One region of the Arthrobacter sp. GW460-12-1-14-TSB2 genome, then DNA from elsewhere that is predicted to be linked to it. Evidence: riboswitches for the same ligand, from Rfam matches in the RefSeq annotation. Region 1 holds a riboswitch; each other region holds the start of a gene.
What was found. Region 1 has a riboswitch for thiamine pyrophosphate ahead of AC07YR_RS21450 (ECF transporter S component). Riboswitches for the same ligand answer to the same signal wherever they lie in the genome.

Region 1 (4,605 bases):
GCAATCAACAGCCCGCCGAGGACCACCCAGACGTCCAGGGTGCTGTACGTGGACTCCCGCGCCCACGTCCGCTGCGCACCGCCGAACCCCCGCGCCTCCATCGTGACGGCGAGCCGGGACGCCCGGCGGACGGCCTGGACCAAGAGTCCGAAGCTCTGCCCCAGCGTTGCCCGGAGCCGCTGCACCGGGCTTCCGTGCGAGCCCACGCCGCGGGCGCGCCGGGCCATGCCGATGGTCTGCCATTCCTCAGCCATCAGGCCCACGAGCCGCATGGCGGCCAGAGTGCCCAGCACGAACCTGTGCGGCAGCCTGGCCTTCTGGGCGAGGGCGTCCGCCAGGTCCGTGGGATCCGTGCAGCTCATCAGCAGCACCGCGGGCAGGGCGATCGCCACTCCCCGCAGCAGGAAACCCAGCCCCAGCTCCAGCGAGCCTTCGCTGATGGACCAGATGCCGACGTCGAGCAGGATCCTTCCAGTGTCCGGCGCCAGGATCGAGGTGCTCCAGCCGCCCAGCGCCGCCGCCAGGATCAGCGGCCAGCCGCGCTGCCAGAGCAACGCGACGGTCAGTCCGGCCAGCGGGAAGAGCAGCAGTTCGAAAGCCAGGGCCACGGAGGCGGACACCCAGTCGATGGACAGCGCCAGCACCACGGTCATCAGCATGACGACGGCGAACTTGGCCAGCGGATTGGCCCGCGTGAGCAGGGCGTGGTTCGCGGTTAGGGTCAAGGCGTCCCTCACGGTGCTGCCACCTCCGGGTTGCGCAGGCCCGGTTCCTGCCCGGCGAATTTGAGTTCGGGCGCACCCAGTTTCAGCTCGGTGCCGCCCAGGACGTCGCTGAACTCCTGGTCGTGGGTCACGGACACCACGGCGGTGCCGGCGTCGAGCAGTTCCGACAGGAAGGACGCCAGCTCCGCCCAGGTGTTGGCGTCCTGGCCGAAGGTGGGCTCGTCCAGGATCAGCACCCGGGGATGGGCGGCCAGCACGGTGGCCACGGACAGCCTGCGCTTCTCGCCACCCGAGAGAGTGTAGGGGTTCGCGTCCACGAGCTTGGTCAGCCGGAGGCGCTCCAGGAGTTCATCCACGCGTTCCTCGCCATGGCCAAGATGCCGCGGACCGAACATCAGCTCGTCCAGCACCCGGCCGGTGACGAACTGATGCTCCGGTTCCTGGAACACGGTACCGATCCGCGCGATCAGCTGCTCCGCCTTCCACTTGTACGGGTCAATGCCGGCGCCTTCGCTGAGGTCCACCGTGGCGGAAACGTTGCCGGCCACCGGGCGCAACAGCCCGGCGAGGGTCAGGGCAAACGTGGACTTGCCGGATCCGTTCGGGCCCGTGATGGTCAGCGCCTGCCCGGCCCGGACCTGCGCCGTAATGCCGGATTGCACCGGTACCGGCGGAACCGCCTTGAACCGGCGCCGGCGTGGACGTTCGCGGGAAACGGCTAGGCGCTCCGCGGCCAGCAGGAGGTTCCCGTTACCGGGCACACCCGCGGCCGCCGGCACTCCCGCGCCGTTCACTCCCGCACCGTGCGCTCCCGCGGCACCCACCAGTGCGGCACCGGACCGTGCCCGGGTGGCGGGCACGTACCCGGGCACCCAGACGCCGGCGGCAACGAGCATGTCCCGGGCTTCTGCCAGGACCTGGTCCGGCGGCCCGTCCAGGAGCACTGCGGAATCCGTGGCCGAACCCGGCTGCAGCACCACGATCCGGTCCACCAGGTCTTTCCACACGCCCACCCGGTGTTCCACCACCACCAGCGTTGCCCCGGTCTTGTCCAAGCACCGGCCCACGGCGTCCCGGACCTCCAGGACCCCTGCGGGGTCAAGGTTGGCGGTGGGCTCGTCGAGGAGCAGCAGTCCCGGGCGCATGGCAAGGATGCCGGCGAGCGCCAGGCGCTGCTTCTGTCCGCCGGAAAGGGCCGACGTCGGGTGGTCCAGCGGCAGGCGGGCCAGCCCGACGTCGTCGAGCGCTTCTCCCACGCGTGTCCAGATGTCCGCACGAGGCACGGCAAGGTTCTCGGCGCCGAAGGCGACGTCGTCCCCCACGCGGGAAAGGACCACCTGCGTCTCGGGGTCCTGCTGCATCAGGCCGGCGCGGCCGCGCTGTGCACGCGGCGGGGCGCCGTCGATCAGGAGGGTGCCCGTCTCGTCTGAGTCGTCGGCGTCCGGCACGCCCTCGTGGTGGGCGCCGGCGTCGCTGTCGCCGAGCACGCCGGCGAGGGCGTGCAGCAGCGTCGATTTGCCGGCGCCGGAGGGGCCCAGCAGCAGCACGCGTTCGCCCGGCTGAATGTCCAGGTCCAGGCCGCGGACGGCGGGCCGGGACCGGCCGGCGTGCCGCCAGCCCCAGCCGCGTGCCGTGACCGCTGCCGGGCGGACGTTGTCCGAAGATGTCATGAGCGGGGTGCGTTCGTCAGGAGAAGACGGGCTCCGTTGCTGCCTTGCGGGAGGCAAAGGAGCTGAGCACACCGGTCCGGGCCAGGCCGCGGGTGGCGACCCAGGACAGCGCACCGGCAATGATGGCGCCGGAAATGGCGGTGAAAATGATGTAAGCGAGCTTGTCGCCGGCAGCGTAGGCGATGTTCCAGCCCCACGGAGCGAACGAGTCGTTCAGGCCGCAGAAGAGGCCTGCACCGGCACCGGCCAGCAACGAAACGGGCAGGTTGAACTTCTTGTAAACGAACACCGCGAAGATGATTTCGGCGCCGAGCCCCTGCACGAAGCCGGAGAACAGCACCGAGGCGCCGTACTGCGAGCCCATGATCAGCTCGCCGGTGGCAGCCACCGTTTCACAGAACAGGGCGGCTCCGGGCTTGCGGATGATCAGCATGCCCAGGACGGCGGGAATCATCCAGCCGCCGGCGATGAGGCCGGTCAGGGGCGGGTAAACGGCGTTCATGGCCGGCGAAACGGCGGCGGCCCCCTGGGACCAGGCCCAGAAAATGACGCCGCCGGCCACTGCGATCAACGCAGCCACCACAATGTCCACCACGCGCCAGGTGTACTTGCTGTGCGGCAACGCCTGCTTTGCAGAAATATCAGTCATGTCGTCCTCCTGAGGTACAGGAGGGGAGAGTGTTTCCCGGCCAGGGCCGCGGCTTCCGCCGCCTGCTGCCGGACACTCTGAGAACTCGACTCCCTTGCGCCGGTACTAACCGGATCAGGTTCGAGGGTCTGCGGCTGCCCGCACTCTCAGCGCCCGCCTCCGGTTCCTGGACTGCTCCAGTGACCCCGACGGCGACGCTCCCCTGTCGTATTAATTCGCCCTTATGGGCGTGGCTCAGTTTACACCCGCAGGCCCGCGAAATCCCGGGGCCGACTGTCACAATGCGCGGTGATGGGGGCGGGCTGATGCGGCTAGGCTAGGGGAAGCCCTGTTTCCGCCGTCTCCCACCTGTAAGGGGTACTGGAATGAGTTTTTTCATCAAGCTGCTTGGAACCGGAGTGAGCCTGCTGGCCGGATTCGCCGGCACGAAGGCCGTTGACGTCGTCTGGGAAAAGGTCACCGGCCGCAAGCCCCCCAAGGGCGACAAGAACGACGTCCCCACCACCCTGCGCAGCGCCCTGACCTTTGCGCTGATCTCCGCGGCTGTCAGCGCCATCATCCAGGTCCTGGCCAACCGGGGCACGCAGCGTGCCATCACCCGCTTCGCCAAGAGCCAGGACATCGTCTAGGCCCCAACCTTCCTACGGGGTCCCCCTAGGCTGGGGCGCCGTCATCGGCGGGACCGTCGTCGTGCGCTGCGCGTTTGTCCGGGTCCTGCCTGCCTGAGTCCTGCCTGCCCGGGTCCTGCCTATCGGCGGTTTTCTTGTCCGCTGCCTTCTGCACCACGGCCTCCAGCTCGTCCGTCGTCAGCAGCTCCCTGTGCAGGTGCTTGGTGCGGTAGCCGGCCCGGCCCACCATGTGCGCGGACACGGGAACGGTGAGGACCTGGAAGATCCACGCCACGAACAGCACGGGCCACACCCACCAGGTCCGCAGCTGCAGGCCAACCGAAGCCAGCAGCAGGAATAGGCCCAGCACCTGCGGCTTGGTGGCGGCGTGCATCCTGCTCATCAGGTCGGGGAAGCGCAACAGGCCAATGGCCGCGCCGAGGGACATCACGGCGCCCACCACCATAAAAACGGCCGAGACTGCGTCAATGATGGTGTCGACGGCGGATGGTTCAGGATTCATTGGGGTGCTCCCGCCGGTCGGCCACGAAGCGCGCCACCGTGACGGACCCGATGAACCCGATGATGGACAGCGCCACCAGCAGCATCAGGTTGTTCAGGTGCCGGTTCACGGCCATGTCGATGCAGAGCGTGGCCCCGATGATGGCCAGCAGCACGTCCGAGGCCAGCACCCGGTCCAACAGCGACGGGCCGATGGCGATCCGGACAATGGCGCCCGCTGCCGCCAGTGACAGGATCACGGCCGTTACGGTCAGGACGACTTCCATCATGCGCCCACCTCCTGTTTCAGTGCGGCCAGTTCTTCACGCGTGCCCATGATCCTGATCAGTGCTGCCTCGGCATCCCGGACTTCCTTGCGCAGGCTCACGATGTCCTCCCCGCTCCGCACGTTCAGCCCGTGGATGTAGAGCGTGGACGTGGAGCGGTCCACC
Region 2 (4,605 bases), on a different contig from region 1:
CGCCCCCAGACCGTCCAGGCTGGGCGCGCCGCCGGTTCCCATGATCAGCCGCGATCCCAGGTGGACACCGTCCACGATGAAGGGGTCCGCCGCCGCGTGCCGTGCCGTCCCTGCCATGCCGGCAACCGTAGTTCCTGCCATGATGCTCAACCTCCCTGTACCGCGGTAACGAGTTCGACGTCGTCGCCCTCGGCGAGCGCCGTGACGAACCACTGGCTGCGCGGCACCACCTCGGAATTCCGGGCCACTGCGACGCCCAGCTTCCGGCCGTCGGCGGCCTGCCCGTTGGGGGCGAGGTTCCTGCCAGTGACCTGGCTGATGAGGGTGGTGACAGACGCTCCGTCGTCCACCGCATGGACGGTGCCGTTCAGTGTGATGTTCATGCTGTTTCCTTGTTCGGGTCAATTGTGACGATGTTCGGTGGCGTTGCCGGTGTTGCCGGCGTTGGCGAAAGGCCGGAAAACCGGTCGGGCCGGAAAGGCGCCCAGCGGACGTCGGCGGTGCCGTCCATGAGCTCCCTGCAGATGGACGCTGCCGCAGGAGTGAGCAGGACGCCGTGCCGGAAGAATCCGGTGGCAATGATCAGCCCTTCGACGTCCTTGCCGGTTCCCGCAGCGGCTACGCGCCCCAGCAGCGGCGCGTTGTCCGGCGTTCCCGGACGCGCCCTTGCCGTGGCTTCCAGGAGTTCCAGTTCGGCGACGGCCGGAACCAGCACCTGCGCGTCACGGAGCAGCTGGTAGACGCCGCCGGCTGAAACGGCTGAACGGACCGGCGTTGCGTGTCCGGCTCCAAGGTCCGCAGCGTCTGCCCCCGGGAGGGCGTCTTCACGCTGCGTGGCCCCGATCACCACGGTTCCGTCCTGCCGGGGCACGATGTAGACGGGAACCCCATGGACCATGCCGCGGACGGTGGATGTCAGCAGCGGCCGCAGGTAGGCGGGGACCCGCAGCCGCAGGATGTCCCCGTACACCGGGCGGAGGGGCAGCTTCAGTCCCGCGGGCAGCCCGCCGAGGGACGCAGACTCCAGCCCGTTGGCAATAATCGTCTCCGCTGCGTGCACTGCACCTCCCCCGGCCAGGCTGACGCCGCTGACCCGCCCGTCCTCCCACAGCAGGCCGGCCGCCCGCCGGCGCACGGCGGAACCTGCCAGCGACTCCGCGATGAGGGCGAGGAGCTTTCGGGGATCCACCTGGTGGTCCGCCGGGATGTCGAAGGCACAGGAGATCCCGGGACTCAGCAACGGCTCCCGTGCCCGCGCTTCCCTGACGGTCAGCGGTTCCACGGTGAGGCCGCTCGACAGCTGGACGCCGCGAAGGTCGGCGAGCGCGCGGCGGTCGGCGGCGTCGGCCCCCACGGCGAGGGTCGACGTCGTGAGGTAGCCGGTGTCCGGGCCGCCGTTGCCGGATTCCCCGGGAACCCCCTCGGTTTCAAGGCTCGCCGCAAACGCGGGCCACAGCCCTGAGGAGTGAAGCATGAGCTCCAGGAGGTCCTCCTCCTGGTAGTGGAGTTCGCTGACCGGTGCCAGCATGCCGGCGGCGGCCCAACTCGCTCCCGTACCGGGCGCGTCATCGATGAGCACCACGGACCGGCCCGACTGCCGGGCCTCCCAGGCGATGCCATGGCCGATGATTCCGCCGCCAACCACGGCGACGTCGGCGCTGATGTCGCGGCTGCGCGCGGCGGGGCTGCCTGCTGGGGTATGCGGGGCCATAGTCATCCTTCCCTACGCCGGTACTAACCGGATCAGGTCAAGCGGTCGGCTCTGACGCCCTCTCAGCCCTGCAGCTTTGTGACAGCTGCTGCGGGCTCCCGCGGTACTCCCCCAGTTTAGGGGAACTAGGCTGGTGCCATGACCGAGCAAGCTCTCCTCACCGATGCCCGCCTGTACCTCTGCACTGACGCCCGCACGGACCGCGGCGATTTCGAAGACTTCGTGGATGCCGCCTACGCCGGTGGCGTCGACATCATCCAGCTCCGCGACAAGAACCTGGAGGCGGCCGAAGAGCTCGAACTTCTTGCTGTGCTGGAGTCCGCTGCGCGCCGCCACGGGCGCCTGTGGTCGGTCAACGACCGCGCGGACATCGCCTCGCTTTCCGGCGCGCCCGTGCTCCACATCGGACAGAAGGATCTTCCGCTGGCGGCGGCCCGGAAGTTCCTCGGCAACGAAGCCGTCATCGGCCTGTCAACGCACAGCACCGGGCAGATCGACGCCGCCAGGGCCGCATCCCGCGGTACCGGAGGACTGGACTACTTCTGCGTGGGGCCGGTCTGGGCCACCCCCACGAAGCCGGGGCGGGCCGCCGTCGGCCTCGACCTGCTCCGCTACGCGGCGGGCGCCGCCGACGAAGAAGCGGCCGCCGGGACGACGGTTCCGTGGTTCGCCATCGGCGGCATTGACCTGGGCAACGTTGAGCCGGTGGTGGCTGCAGGGGCGCAGCGGATTGTGGTGGTCCGCGCCATCACCGAGGCGGACGATCCCGCCGCGGCCGCGCGGTCACTGCTCGAAGCGCTCGACACCGGCGCATCCTGACTATCCGGTCAGTCCGAGCTGCGTCATCCGCTTGGAGTGGTTTTCCGCCAGCCCGGCGATCAGGCCGCTGACCAGGGCTTTCGCCTCGGCGGTGTCCTCGCCGCCGATCAGGCTTCCCAGGAACGCATGCTCATAGCTGACGCGCTGCGCCTGGGTCAGGGCTTCGCCCAGCAGCCGCCTGCCCCACAGCGCCAGCCTGGAGGCGAGCCTGGGATCATCGGCGAGGGCACCCTTGAGCCGGTCGCGGAGAACCTCCGTCGTTTCATCGGAGGCCTGGATCTGTTCGATGAGTTCCCGCGTTTCGGCGTCGACGTATTGTGAGATGGCCCGGTAGAAGTCGGCAGAGACCGTGTCGATGACGTAGGCCTTCATCAGCGATTCGTACCAGTCGGCCGGGCGTGTCCGCGAATGGAAGTAGTCCACGGCTGGCTGGAAAGGCAACATGGCGTCCTCGGCGTCGATCCCCCTGGCCTCGAGCCGGGCGCTCACCAGTTCGTAGTGCCGGAACTCCACTACGGCAATCCTGCCGAGCACCGCCCGGTCGTGGAGGGTGGGTGAATACCGTGCGTCGGCGGCAAACCGCTCAAAGGCCGAAAGCTCGCCGTATGCCATCATTCCGAACAGGTCCGCGACGAAGCGGTTGTAGCGAGCAGTGTCAGCCGGGGTTGAGCTCATCGTCCAAGACTAATGGCGGAAATGGAGCTAACCTGACTTTCGTGTCCCATCATCGCCTAACTCCAAGTGTCCACGAACAGACCAACCGGCTGGCCGACGCGTTGAACGCGCTCCGTACGGAGTTGGAGCTGCCGGGGCCGTTTCCTGATGATGTCCTTCAGGATGCGCTGGCGGCCATTGCGGAACACAAGATGCCGGACCTGGACCTCACGGATGTGGGCTTTGTGACCATAGATCCGGCGTCGTCCACGGACCTGGACCAGGCCCTGTTCATCGAGCGGTCAGGCGACGGGTACAAGGTTTTCTACGCCATCGCCGATGTGCCGTCCTTTGTGGCACCCGGCGGGGCGCTGGACGCCGAAACACGCCGCCGGGGGCAGACGTTCTACGCCCCTGACGGCCGGATTCCGCTTCACCCGGAAGTCATCAGCGAACAGGCGGGCAGCCTGCTGGCCGGACAAATGTGCTCCGCTTTCGTCTGGGAGTTCGGCCTGGACGCGGGGGCCCGCGTCCAGTCAGTGCTGGTGCGCCGTGCCAAAATCCGGAGCCGTGCCAAGCTCAGCTACAAGGGCGTACAGGCCGAACTCGATGCCGGCACTGCCGCCCCCGTCCTGCAGCTGCTCAAGGAAGTGGGGCTCAAGCGGGTGGAACTGGAGAGGCTGCGCGGCGGAGCCAGCCTGAACATGCCGGAACAGGACATTGAACAGCTGCCCGACGGCGGCTACCGCATTGTCGCTGCTCCGTCCCTTCCGGTGGAGGACTGGAACGCCCAGATCTCCCTCATGACCGGCATGGCTGCGGCGGACCTGATGCTGGAAGGCAAAGTGGGGATCCTGCGGACCATGCCTTCGCCCGACGAACGCTCGCTCCTGCACTTCAAACGGCAGACGAACGCGCTCGGAAAGCCCTGGGACGGCCGGGCGAGCTACGGGGAGTACCTGCGCTCCCTTGATCCCACGGACCCCAGGCAGCTGGCCATCCTGCATTCCGCCGGCATGTTGTTCCGGGGCGCCGGCTATACGCCCTTTGACGGCACAGTGCCGAAGGACGCCATCCAGTCGGCAATCGGAGCTGCCTACGCGCACACCACGGCCCCGCTGCGGCGGCTGATAGACCGTTTTGTCCTGGTGATCTGCGAGGCGCTGAGCAACCGCACTGCTGTCCCCGGCTGGGCCCGTGACGCCCTGCCGTCCCTGCCGGAGATCATGGCGGCCTCGGACCAGCTGGCAGCAAGGATGGAGCGGCTGGCCCTGGATACGGTGGAGGCCGCCCTCCTTGTCAACCACATCGGGCAGGAGTTCGACGCCGTGGTCATCTCCGGTTCGAAACCGGGCAAGACAAACGGAAACGGCGGCAACGGAAACGGGAACGGACCGTCCGGCATCATCCAGATCGCGGAC
Region 3 (4,605 bases), on a different contig from region 1:
GCTTAACCTGACCGTCTTGGACGCCCAAATTGATTGTAATGCGGTTAAAAGAACAGTGGAGGGGGCCATCATGGCCCGCTCCACCGGTTTAGATCTTGTTGTTACTCTGCAGCTGCAGCAGCAACGATGTTCACGACGCGACGTCCGCGGCGGGTGCCGAATTCGACGGCGCCGGGGGTCAGTGCGAACAGGGTGTCGTCGCCGCCACGGCCCACGCCGGCACCCGGGTGGAAGTGGGTGCCACGCTGGCGGACGATGATCTCGCCTGCGGAAACTACCTGGCCGCCGAAGCGCTTGACGCCGAGGTACTGGGCGTTGGAGTCACGACCGTTGCGAGTGGAGCTCGCGCCTTTTTTATGTGCCATTTGAAATGCCTGCCTTAAAAATTCTGGGGAATCTGCTGAAAACCTGAAAAGTAACGGAAGGTTACTTGATACCGGTGATCTTGACCTTGGTCAGTTCCTGACGGTGACCCTGGCGCTTCTTGTACCCGGTCTTGTTCTTGAACTTCTGGATGACGATCTTCGGACCACGAAGGTCCTGGAGGATCTCAGCCGTAACCGTTACCTTGGCCAGGTCCGCAGCGGCAGACGTGACTTTGTCACCGTCTACCAGGAGCAGTGCGGGCAACTCAATGGTGCTGCCGGCTCCACCGGGGACGCGGTTCAGGGTAACGAAGTCTCCAACGGAAACCTTCTCTTGGCGGCCGCCTGCGCGGACAATCGCGTACACCACTGGGGAACTCACTTCTCTCGACGTTTATTACTAGATTTGCGTGCGGAACCTGGGTCCAATTGTTTGGCCTGGCTCACGCTGTGCCTCAACGCCGGTGGATTCCCCGGGGGAACCCATGAGTTATCCCACGAACTATTCCGTTTGTCATTCCAAACCGAGCAATCCGGGGTCATAACCCAAGTGTTGGCGTAAGCACCGAAGATCTAGACTACGCTAATTTTGCCTTCGGCCGCAAATGAGGCTGGCTCCGGTGGTAGTACGTGATGGGCGCCACTCTGTGCAATACAGACTGCCGCTGCAACGACTTCCGGAACCGTGCCCCACTACCTTACCGGCTCTGGAACACTTTGCGGTTCAGCATGCACGCGCGGCGCGTCGAAAAAATCCACCTCGTAGCGGCATGACTGCCGGAAGGCCAGCCGCATGGCCTGCCGTTCCACTTCGGAGGCGGCCTGTGCGGCGTCGTCGGTGATTCGCACCGCTTCCCTGGTGGCGGCGGCGAATTCTTCGTCCGCGTACGTGCGAAGCCAGTCGGCGTAGGGATGGCCCGACGGCGACCCGGCCGCCTGGAACTGACCGTGCAAGGTGGCACCCACCTCGGCGTACAGCCAGAAGCACGGCAGCACGGCGGCCACGAGCACTCCGTAGCTTCCGGAAACAGATGAGGCCAGCAGGTGGTCCACGTAGGACTTGGTGACCGGTCCCAAGGCGGCGTCCACGGTCCGGGTGCTGAGCCACGTCCTGTGCAGTTCGGACTCGACTTCCAGGCATTGCTGGGCCGACCGCGCCCAGAAGAGCTGCTCGGCCTCGGTGGGGGCAATAGCGGCGGCACGGGACAAGACCCTGGAATAGCCGTTCAGGTAGATGGCGTCCTGGGCAAGGTAATACGCGAAGTGCTGCTCGGTAAGGGAGCCGTCGGCCAGGCCGCGGATGAAGTCCAGCCCGTAGATGTCGTCCAGGTCCGGCCCGGCGTCCTGCCGGAGCGCCGCTGCGAACTCTCCTGCAGCCAGCGCATCCTGGCCCTTCGGGGCCAGATGGTGGAAATGGTGTACCGGGCCGTTGCCCGTTCCCACCTCCAGTGCTTCGGCTTCCCGGAGCGCTCCCTGCAGCCACGGCTTCACTGCCCGCAGGGATGCCTCCCAATCCCCCAGCCTTGCCTGCGCGGTGGCCATGGCCGATGACAGGGAACAGCCGGTGCCGTGGCTGTTCCTGGTGTCGATCCGCGCGCCCGGGACCACCACAACGTCCTGGGCGAGCAGCCCTTCGGTGTTGACGAGGGCGTCGGGGCACGTGCCGCCGTCGAGGTGTCCGCCCTTGACAAGGACGGTGGTGCCGGCCTGCGCAGCGAGGCGTTTGCCCTGGGCGAGTGCCGCTTCCCAGTCGTTCGCCAGGGGTTCATGGAGCAACATCGCCAGTTCGGCCAGGTTCGGCGTGATGAGGTCGGCCAGGGGCAGCAGTTCGCGCAGTTCCTCCTCGGCAGCCTCCTGCAGGAGCCGGTCCCCGCTGGTGGCGACCATCACGGGGTCGAGAACCACGACGGCGGGACGGGCTTTCCCAAGCCAGCTGCGGACAGCGGCAATCACCGCAGAGTCGCCCAGCATGCCGATTTTGACGGCATCGATGCTGATGTCATCGCTAATGGCCTCGAGCTGCGCAGTCAGGAAGCCGGCCGGCGGAACGTGGACCGCCCGGACGCCGTGGGTGTTCTGTGCCGTCAGGGCGGTAATGGCAGCCATGCCGTATCCCCCGTTAGCGGCAATGCTCTTGAGGTCCGCCTGGATCCCCGCCCCGCCGGACGGGTCGGAGCCGGCGATGGCCAGCACCCTCGGGGTACTGCGCAAGGGGGCGCCGCCTCCTGGTGCGGGCGCTGCGGCGTTGGCAGGGGTGGGCAGGAATGATGAAGCCAAAGGAGACATCCCTTCGCCGGTGCTAACCGGACAGGTTCAACGGGTCTGGATCTCAGCCGGCCCTGTGCGCGGCACCCCGTGTCAGTCCCCTAGCCTAGCTTTTCCCTGCAACGAACTCGCGGGTACGGCCCGAAACCGGCGTATTGCTACGCCTGTTCCGGGCCGCACCCGCGGTGTCAGCTGGCCGGATCAGAGCCTGCCGGATCAGAGCTCCGAAGCCGGGACCCCCACGCCAAGGATGATCGGCTCGTTGGCCGGCGCTTTGGCGGGCGCGTCCTTCTTTGCCGGCTCAGGTGCCTTAGCTTCGTGGGTGTGCCCTGATGCGGCGACCGGGGCAGTCTCGTGGTGCTCCACGGACGTCTCGTTCGCTGCGCCCTGGGCACGGCTCGCGCTCCGGTTGCGGCGGGGACGGCGGGCCCGGCCCTGCACCGCAGTGTGGTCGGTGTAGTCGGCTTCAGGAGCCTGCGCCGCCTGTACCTGCGTCGCCGGCGTCTTAGCCGCCTGTACCTGGGCCGCCGGTGCCTGCGGTTCAACCGGTGATGCCGGCGCCTCAGCCGCGGCAGGTTCGCCAAGGTGGGCGAATGCCTCAGCCAGGCGGTCAAGGGTCAGGGCCGCTCCGGAGGCAGGAGCTTCCCCGGCATGCTCAACGAACGGCAGAGCCACTTTTTCGCCGCCGAACGTCAGGACAGCCGCCGGCCGCCCTGCAGCAGCCACCTCGGCTTCCGACACCTTAGCGGGCCGGGCCGTAGCGGGTGCAGACGGGGTGGCCTGCGTCGGACCCGACTTGGCCGGCGTCCCCGCTTGCCCGGAAAGTACCTGCCCGGCCGGGGCCTGGGCGCCCTGTGCCTGGGCCGCCAGTGCCTGGCCCACTGCCTGTGCTGCCGCGGCCGCGGCCGCAGGTGCTGCATGGCCTGCCTCGGCATCGTGCAGGTGGGCAGCATGCGCTGCCGCTGCGATGTTGGCCAACGCCACGCGTGTCGCTTCAGCCTTGGCATGGCGCTCGGCGTCCGTGGGCTCGTGGTGCACCGGAGCCGGCGTCAGCGGAGCAGCCTCGGAAGACGGCTGGCCGCCCTTGCCGCGGCGGCGGCTCTTACGCTCCGTACGGGGAGGCTGCTGGGCTTCCGTCCGCGGCACGTGGTGCTCGGCGGCCACAACGTTGGCGCGGCGGTGCTCCACGGGCTCGTCGTGGGTGACAATGCCGCGGCCGGCGCAAGCCTCGCACTGCTCGCCGAAGACTTCCAGGAGCCCGGTACCCATGCGCTTGCGGGTCATCTGCACGAGGCCCAGCGAGGTCACTTCAGCAACCTGGTGCTTGGTCCGGTCGCGTCCGAGGCACTCCACCATGCGGCGAAGCACGAGGTCGCGGTTGGATTCGAGCACCATGTCGATGAAGTCAATGACGATGATGCCGCCGATGTCGCGGAGCCGCAGCTGGCGCACCACTTCCTCGGCCGCTTCCAGGTTGTTCTTGGTAACGGTTTCCTCAAGGTTGCCGCCGCTGCCGGTGAACTTGCCGGTGTTGACGTCCACCACGGTCATGGCTTCGGTGCGGTCGATCACCAGGGAGCCGCCGGAAGGCAGGAAGACCTTGCGGTCCAGGGCTTTGTGGATCTGCTCGTCGATCCGCCAGGCCGCGAAGATGTCCGTGTCCTTGGTCCACTTTTCGAGCCGGCCCACCAGGTCCGGGGCCACATAGGTGACGTACGCCTCGATGGTGTCCCAGGCTTCCTCGCCGGAAACGATCAGCTTGGAGAAGTCCTCGTTGAAGACGTCGCGGACTACCTTGATGGTGAGGTCCGGTTCGCCGTAGAGAAGCTCCGGCGCAAGGATTTTGGTGGACGTGGCCTGGCCCTCGATGCCTTCCCACTGGGCGCGCAGGCGGTTGATGTCGTGCGTCAGCTCTTCCTCGGACGCGCCCTCGGCGGCCGTGCGGACAATCACGCCGGCATCTTCCGGAAGGCGG
Region 4 (4,605 bases), on a different contig from region 1:
GCTGCTCAATCTCGAAATCGCTGATGTCCGGAATCCGCAGCGAGTCCGGAGCCGCGGGCCCGCCGCCCTCAAGTGCCCCCGCGCGCTTGAGCGCCTCATCGTGGGTGGAAACAAAGATTTCAGTGAAACCCATGGAAATCATCCTCATTCCGTCGGCGCTGCAATGGTCCCGTCGGGCACCTTCGCAGCTGCCCCGGACTTCCGGAATCAGCCTAACGCAGAAGGACGCGCAGGTCAGCGACGCCTCAGCGGACGGCGACGCGGATCCGGTTGCGCCACGGATCCTCGAAACGCAGCTCCGCTCCCGTGTGGTGGGACGCCGCACCGGCAACCCGCAAACGGTCGGCGAGCGCGCCGACGTCGTCCGTTCCCGGCACTTCGATCAGGACTTCGCCCAGGCCAAGGGTGTCCTTACGGGGCCCTGCGCCGCGGCTGTTCCAGACGTTCATTGCCATGTGATGGTGGTAGCCGCCGGCGGAGACGAACAGGGCCTGCCCGTGCCATCCGGCGGTTTTCTCGAAACCAAGGGTGCCCACGTAGAAGTCATGGGCCGACTGGACGTCGCCCACCTGAAGGTGGACGTGCCCGACGCCGGCATGCGCCTCACGCTGCCCGCTTACCGCTTCCTCGGTCAGGAATTCCTGCAGGAACCGCTGCGGCGGGAGGGCAAGGCTGTCCATGACCACATTGGTCCCCTCCCAGGACCAGTCGCTACGGGGACGGTCCCAGTACAGCTCGATGCCGTTGCCCTCGGGGTCGCTGAAGTAGAAAGCCTCGCTGACGAGGTGGTCGGCGCTCCCGGTGAACAGCCGCGGCTCATACCGGGCCGCTGAAGCCACCGTGGCAGCGAGCGCCGGCCTGTCCCCGAAGAGCAGGGCCGTGTGGAACAGTCCGGCTTCACCCCGGGCCGGAAGGTTGAGCCCGGGTGCGGGTGCGAGATGGACCAGGGGCGTTCCGCGCCGGCCAAGGTACACGCCGCCATCCTGCTCAGCCACGACCTCCAGCCCGAGCGCGCGCTGGTAGTAATCGGTCATCAGCTTCATGTCCCCCACCTTGAGCATCACCGTGCCCATGGCGAGATCCGCCGGCAGCAGGTCCTTGCTGGATTCTGTGGTCATGGCAACTCCAAACTCCCGAAACTCCGCCTCCGGTCCTCCGGTGACGCTTACATAGAGTTAAATTACTTGAACCTTCAATTTATTCCTGGTGGAGCTGCCGACCGCGAAGAATGATGTGGGTGAGGTTCCGCAGCGTTTCCGGATTGATCCTGGGGTCCTGTTCGCACAGTACGACGTCGGCGCTGGCGCCCTCGGCGATACCGTCCGCTCCCAGCCACTTCCGGGCGCCCCACGACGCCGCGTCGAGCGCCGCCGCCGCCGGCAGGCCGGCGGTGTGGAGCGCATGGATCTCATCCACTATCCGGCCGTGGCCGATGACGCTGCCCGCGTCTGTCCCGGCGTAGATCGGGACGCCCGCCTCGAAAGCTTCCACAATCCGCTCGTTCCGCCGCTGCCACAAGGCGCGCATGTGTGCTGCGTAAACCGGAAACTTTGCTTCCGCCCGGGCCGCGATGTCCGGGAACGTCGCAGTATTGATCAGCGTGGGAACAATCGGGACGCGTTGTTCCACGAAGCGGGGTATGTGCCGTGGCAGGAGTCCGGTGCCGTGTTCGATGCAGTCGATGCCGGCGTCGAGCATGTCATCCAGCGTGTCCTCGGCGAAACAGTGCGCCGTCACCCGGGCACCTTCATCGTGGGCGGCGCGGACAGCATCCCGGACCACGGCGGCGGGGAACGACGCCGAAAGGTCACCGGCGTCGCGGTCGATCCAGTCCCCCACGATCTTGACCCAGCCGTCACCCGCGAGCGCCTGCTTGCGCACCGCCTCGACCAGTCCGTCCGGCTCAACTTCGACGGCGAATCCCCGCAGATAGCGGCGGGTCCTGGCAATGTGGCGTCCCGCCCGGATGATCCGCGGCAACTCCGGACGCTGCTGGATCCAGCGCGTGTCATGTACCGCTCCCGCGTCGCGGACCAGCAGCGTGCCGGCCATCAGGTCCGTGACGGCCTGCTCCTCGGCGATGGACTCGGACACATCGCCGTCAGGTCCAAGACCGATGTGACAGTGTGCGTCCACGAGGCCCGGAAGCACCCAGCCATCCAGCACCACATCCGGCGGACCCGCCGGCCGACTGAACGTCAGCCTGCCGTCCACGGCCCAGAGGCCGTCCCGTTCCTGGTCTGGAGCGGTCAGCACCGTTCCGGTGAATTCGATGATTCCACGCATGCCTCAAGCCTAGACCGCCGGTTCCGGTCGTTGGATGTGAACGCCGTGTGACGTGGACGCTGCCCGGGCCTGTGGTAGCTTCGTCTACGACCACACGGGTGCCCCTGCAGGGGCTGAGATCGGGCTGACGCGGCCTGCGACCGTTGAACCTGTCCGGGTAATGCCGGCGAAGGAAGTGAGTATTCCGTGAATACACCAGAAACACAGCTGTCCCGTGCCCAAAATGGATCCACCGCCGGCCAGGCGGGCACTCATGAAACGCAGTCCCTGAAGTCCCATTCACTGGCCTTCATCGCCGACGAAGCCACCGGGATCCGGGTGCCGGTGACCGAGATTGCCTTGGAGGACTCGCCGGGCGGCGCGGCCAACCCGCCGTTCCGGGTCTACCGGACAGCGGGGCCCGGCAGCGATCCCGTGGTGGGACTGGAACCGTTCAGGACCCGGTGGATTGAATCCAGGGCGGACACCGAGCCGTACAGCGGCAGGGAACGGAACCTCCTCGACGACGGGAAGTCGGCCGTGCGCCGAGGCGCTGCCTCCGCGGAGTGGAAGGGCGCGCAGCCGGTGCCCCGCCGCGCTGTCGCGGGACGGACCGTCACGCAGATGCATTACGCCAGGAAGGGCGTGGTGACTCCCGAAATGCAGTTCGTCGCACTGCGGGAAAACTGCGATGTTGAGCTGGTGCGCAGCGAAGTTGCCGCGGGCCGCGCCATCATCCCCAACAACATCAACCACCCGGAGTCCGAGCCGATGATCATCGGTAAGGCCTTCCTTGTGAAGATCAATGCCAACATCGGCAACTCGGCTGTCACCAGCTCCATCGCCGAGGAGGTCGACAAGCTGCAGTGGGCCACCCAGTGGGGTGCCGACACGGTGATGGACCTGTCCACCGGGGACGACATCCACACCACCCGGGAATGGATCATCCGCAACTCGCCGGTGCCGATCGGCACCGTGCCCATCTACCAGGCCCTGGAGAAGGTCAACGGCGAGGCCAACAAACTGACGTGGGAAATTTTCCGCGACACCGTGATCGAGCAGTGCGAGCAGGGTGTGGACTACATGACCATCCACGCCGGAGTCCTGCTGCGCTACGTACCGCTGACGGCCAACCGCGTCACCGGCATCGTCTCCCGCGGCGGATCCATCATGGCAGGGTGGTGCCTGGCCCACCACCAGGAGAACTTCCTCTACACGCACTTCGACGAGCTGTGCGAGATCTTCGCCAAGTACGACGTTGCGTTCTCGCTCGGCGACGGGCTGCGGCCCGGCGCGACGGCCGACGCGAACGACGCCGCCCAGTTCGCCGAGCTGGATACTTTGGCTGAGCTGACGCAGCGTGCCTGGGAATTCGATGTCCAGGTGATGGTGGAAGGCCCGGGGCATGTGCCGTTCCACCTTGTCAGGGAAAACGTGGAGCGCCAGCAGGAACTCTGCAAGGGAGCTCCCTTCTACACCCTGGGGCCGCTAGTCACGGACATAGCCCCGGGCTATGACCACATCACCTCCGCCATCGGCGCCACGGAAATCGCCCGCTACGGCACGGCCATGCTCTGTTACGTCACACCCAAGGAACACCTGGGGCTGCCGAACAAGGACGACGTGAAGACCGGCGTGATCACCTACAAGATCGCCGCCCACGCCGCCGACCTCGCCAAGGGCCACCCGGGGGCACATGAACGTGACGACGCCCTGTCCAAGGCACGGTTCGAATTCCGGTGGCGGGACCAGTTTGCCCTGTCTCTGGACCCTGTCACGGCTGAAGCCTTCCATGACGAGACGCTGCCTGCGGAACCGGCGAAGACTGCGCATTTCTGCTCAATGTGCGGGCCCAAGTTCTGCTCCATGCGCATCAGCCAGGACATCCGGGACGAATACGGTTCAGCCGAAGCCCAGGCAGCGCTGGCCGAGATGGCGGCCGGAATGCGCGAGAAGAGCAACGAATTCCTGGCAGCCGGCGGCAAGGTCTACCTTCCGGAGCTGCAGCTTCCCCGCCAGGAATTGCCGGGCTCGCATAGTGCAGCGGCGGGCGAAGGCGCCGCTAAGATGCCTGCGAGTGCTGACGCCGGCTGACCTCTGCGATAAATGACCGGATAACCCGGTCTCCCTCCACGGAGTCCTGAGGCCGGTGCCCGCCCGCAGCAACGCGGTGCAGGGCACCGGTTTCGCGCAGGTACCCGGCAATCTCCTCGTACAGCGGCTCCCAGCCGCCGGTGAGCACGAGCGTGGGGACTCCCGGGACGATCTGCAGCGGCGCCTCCCACGGAGGCGCCTGCAGCCGGAGCCTGCGGGCGGTGTTGGGCGATTCCGGTGTGGCCG

Region 2: linked by a shared signal. The riboswitch ahead of thiO (glycine oxidase ThiO) and the one ahead of AC07YR_RS21450 (ECF transporter S component) in region 1 are both predicted to bind thiamine pyrophosphate.
Region 3: linked by a shared signal. The riboswitch ahead of AC07YR_RS02485 (bifunctional hydroxymethylpyrimidine kinase/phosphomethylpyrimidine kinase) and the one ahead of AC07YR_RS21450 (ECF transporter S component) in region 1 are both predicted to bind thiamine pyrophosphate.
Region 4: linked by a shared signal. The riboswitch ahead of thiC (phosphomethylpyrimidine synthase ThiC) and the one ahead of AC07YR_RS21450 (ECF transporter S component) in region 1 are both predicted to bind thiamine pyrophosphate.

Annotation. Positions count from the first base shown of each region.
Region 1 is NZ_JBWKYC010000028.1:27,133-31,737, forward strand. Features, by position in the region: gene AC07YR_RS21440 (energy-coupling factor transporter transmembrane component T family protein) at 1-737, opposite strand, end outside; gene AC07YR_RS21445 (ABC transporter ATP-binding protein) at 734-2,395, opposite strand; gene AC07YR_RS21450 (ECF transporter S component) at 2,412-3,044, opposite strand; TPP riboswitch at 3,118-3,258, opposite strand; gene AC07YR_RS21455 (DUF4235 domain-containing protein) at 3,410-3,673, shown strand; gene mnhG (monovalent cation/H(+) antiporter subunit G) at 3,699-4,175, opposite strand; gene AC07YR_RS21465 (MrpF/PhaF family protein) at 4,165-4,443, opposite strand; gene AC07YR_RS21470 (Na+/H+ antiporter subunit E) at 4,440-4,605, opposite strand, start outside.
Region 2 is NZ_JBWKYC010000026.1:14,198-18,802, forward strand. Features, by position in the region: gene AC07YR_RS20910 (thiazole synthase) at 1-117, opposite strand, end outside; gene thiS (sulfur carrier protein ThiS) at 147-383, opposite strand; gene thiO (glycine oxidase ThiO) at 380-1,711, opposite strand; TPP riboswitch at 1,704-1,823, opposite strand; gene thiE (thiamine phosphate synthase) at 1,850-2,530, shown strand; gene AC07YR_RS20930 (ferritin-like domain-containing protein) at 2,531-3,205, opposite strand; gene AC07YR_RS20935 (RNB domain-containing ribonuclease) at 3,247-4,605, shown strand, end outside.
Region 3 is NZ_JBWKYC010000001.1:517,972-522,576, forward strand. Features, by position in the region: gene rpmA (50S ribosomal protein L27) at 102-365, opposite strand; gene rplU (50S ribosomal protein L21) at 427-735, opposite strand; gene AC07YR_RS02485 (bifunctional hydroxymethylpyrimidine kinase/phosphomethylpyrimidine kinase) at 1,059-2,651, opposite strand; TPP riboswitch at 2,634-2,731, opposite strand; gene AC07YR_RS02490 (Rne/Rng family ribonuclease) at 2,847-4,605, opposite strand, start outside.
Region 4 is NZ_JBWKYC010000006.1:18,374-22,978, forward strand. Features, by position in the region: gene AC07YR_RS09790 (hypothetical protein) at 1-133, opposite strand, end outside; gene AC07YR_RS09795 (VOC family protein) at 246-1,118, opposite strand; gene AC07YR_RS09800 (amidohydrolase family protein) at 1,198-2,286, opposite strand; TPP riboswitch at 2,371-2,478, shown strand; gene thiC (phosphomethylpyrimidine synthase ThiC) at 2,473-4,359, shown strand; gene AC07YR_RS09810 (alpha/beta fold hydrolase) at 4,328-4,605, opposite strand, start outside.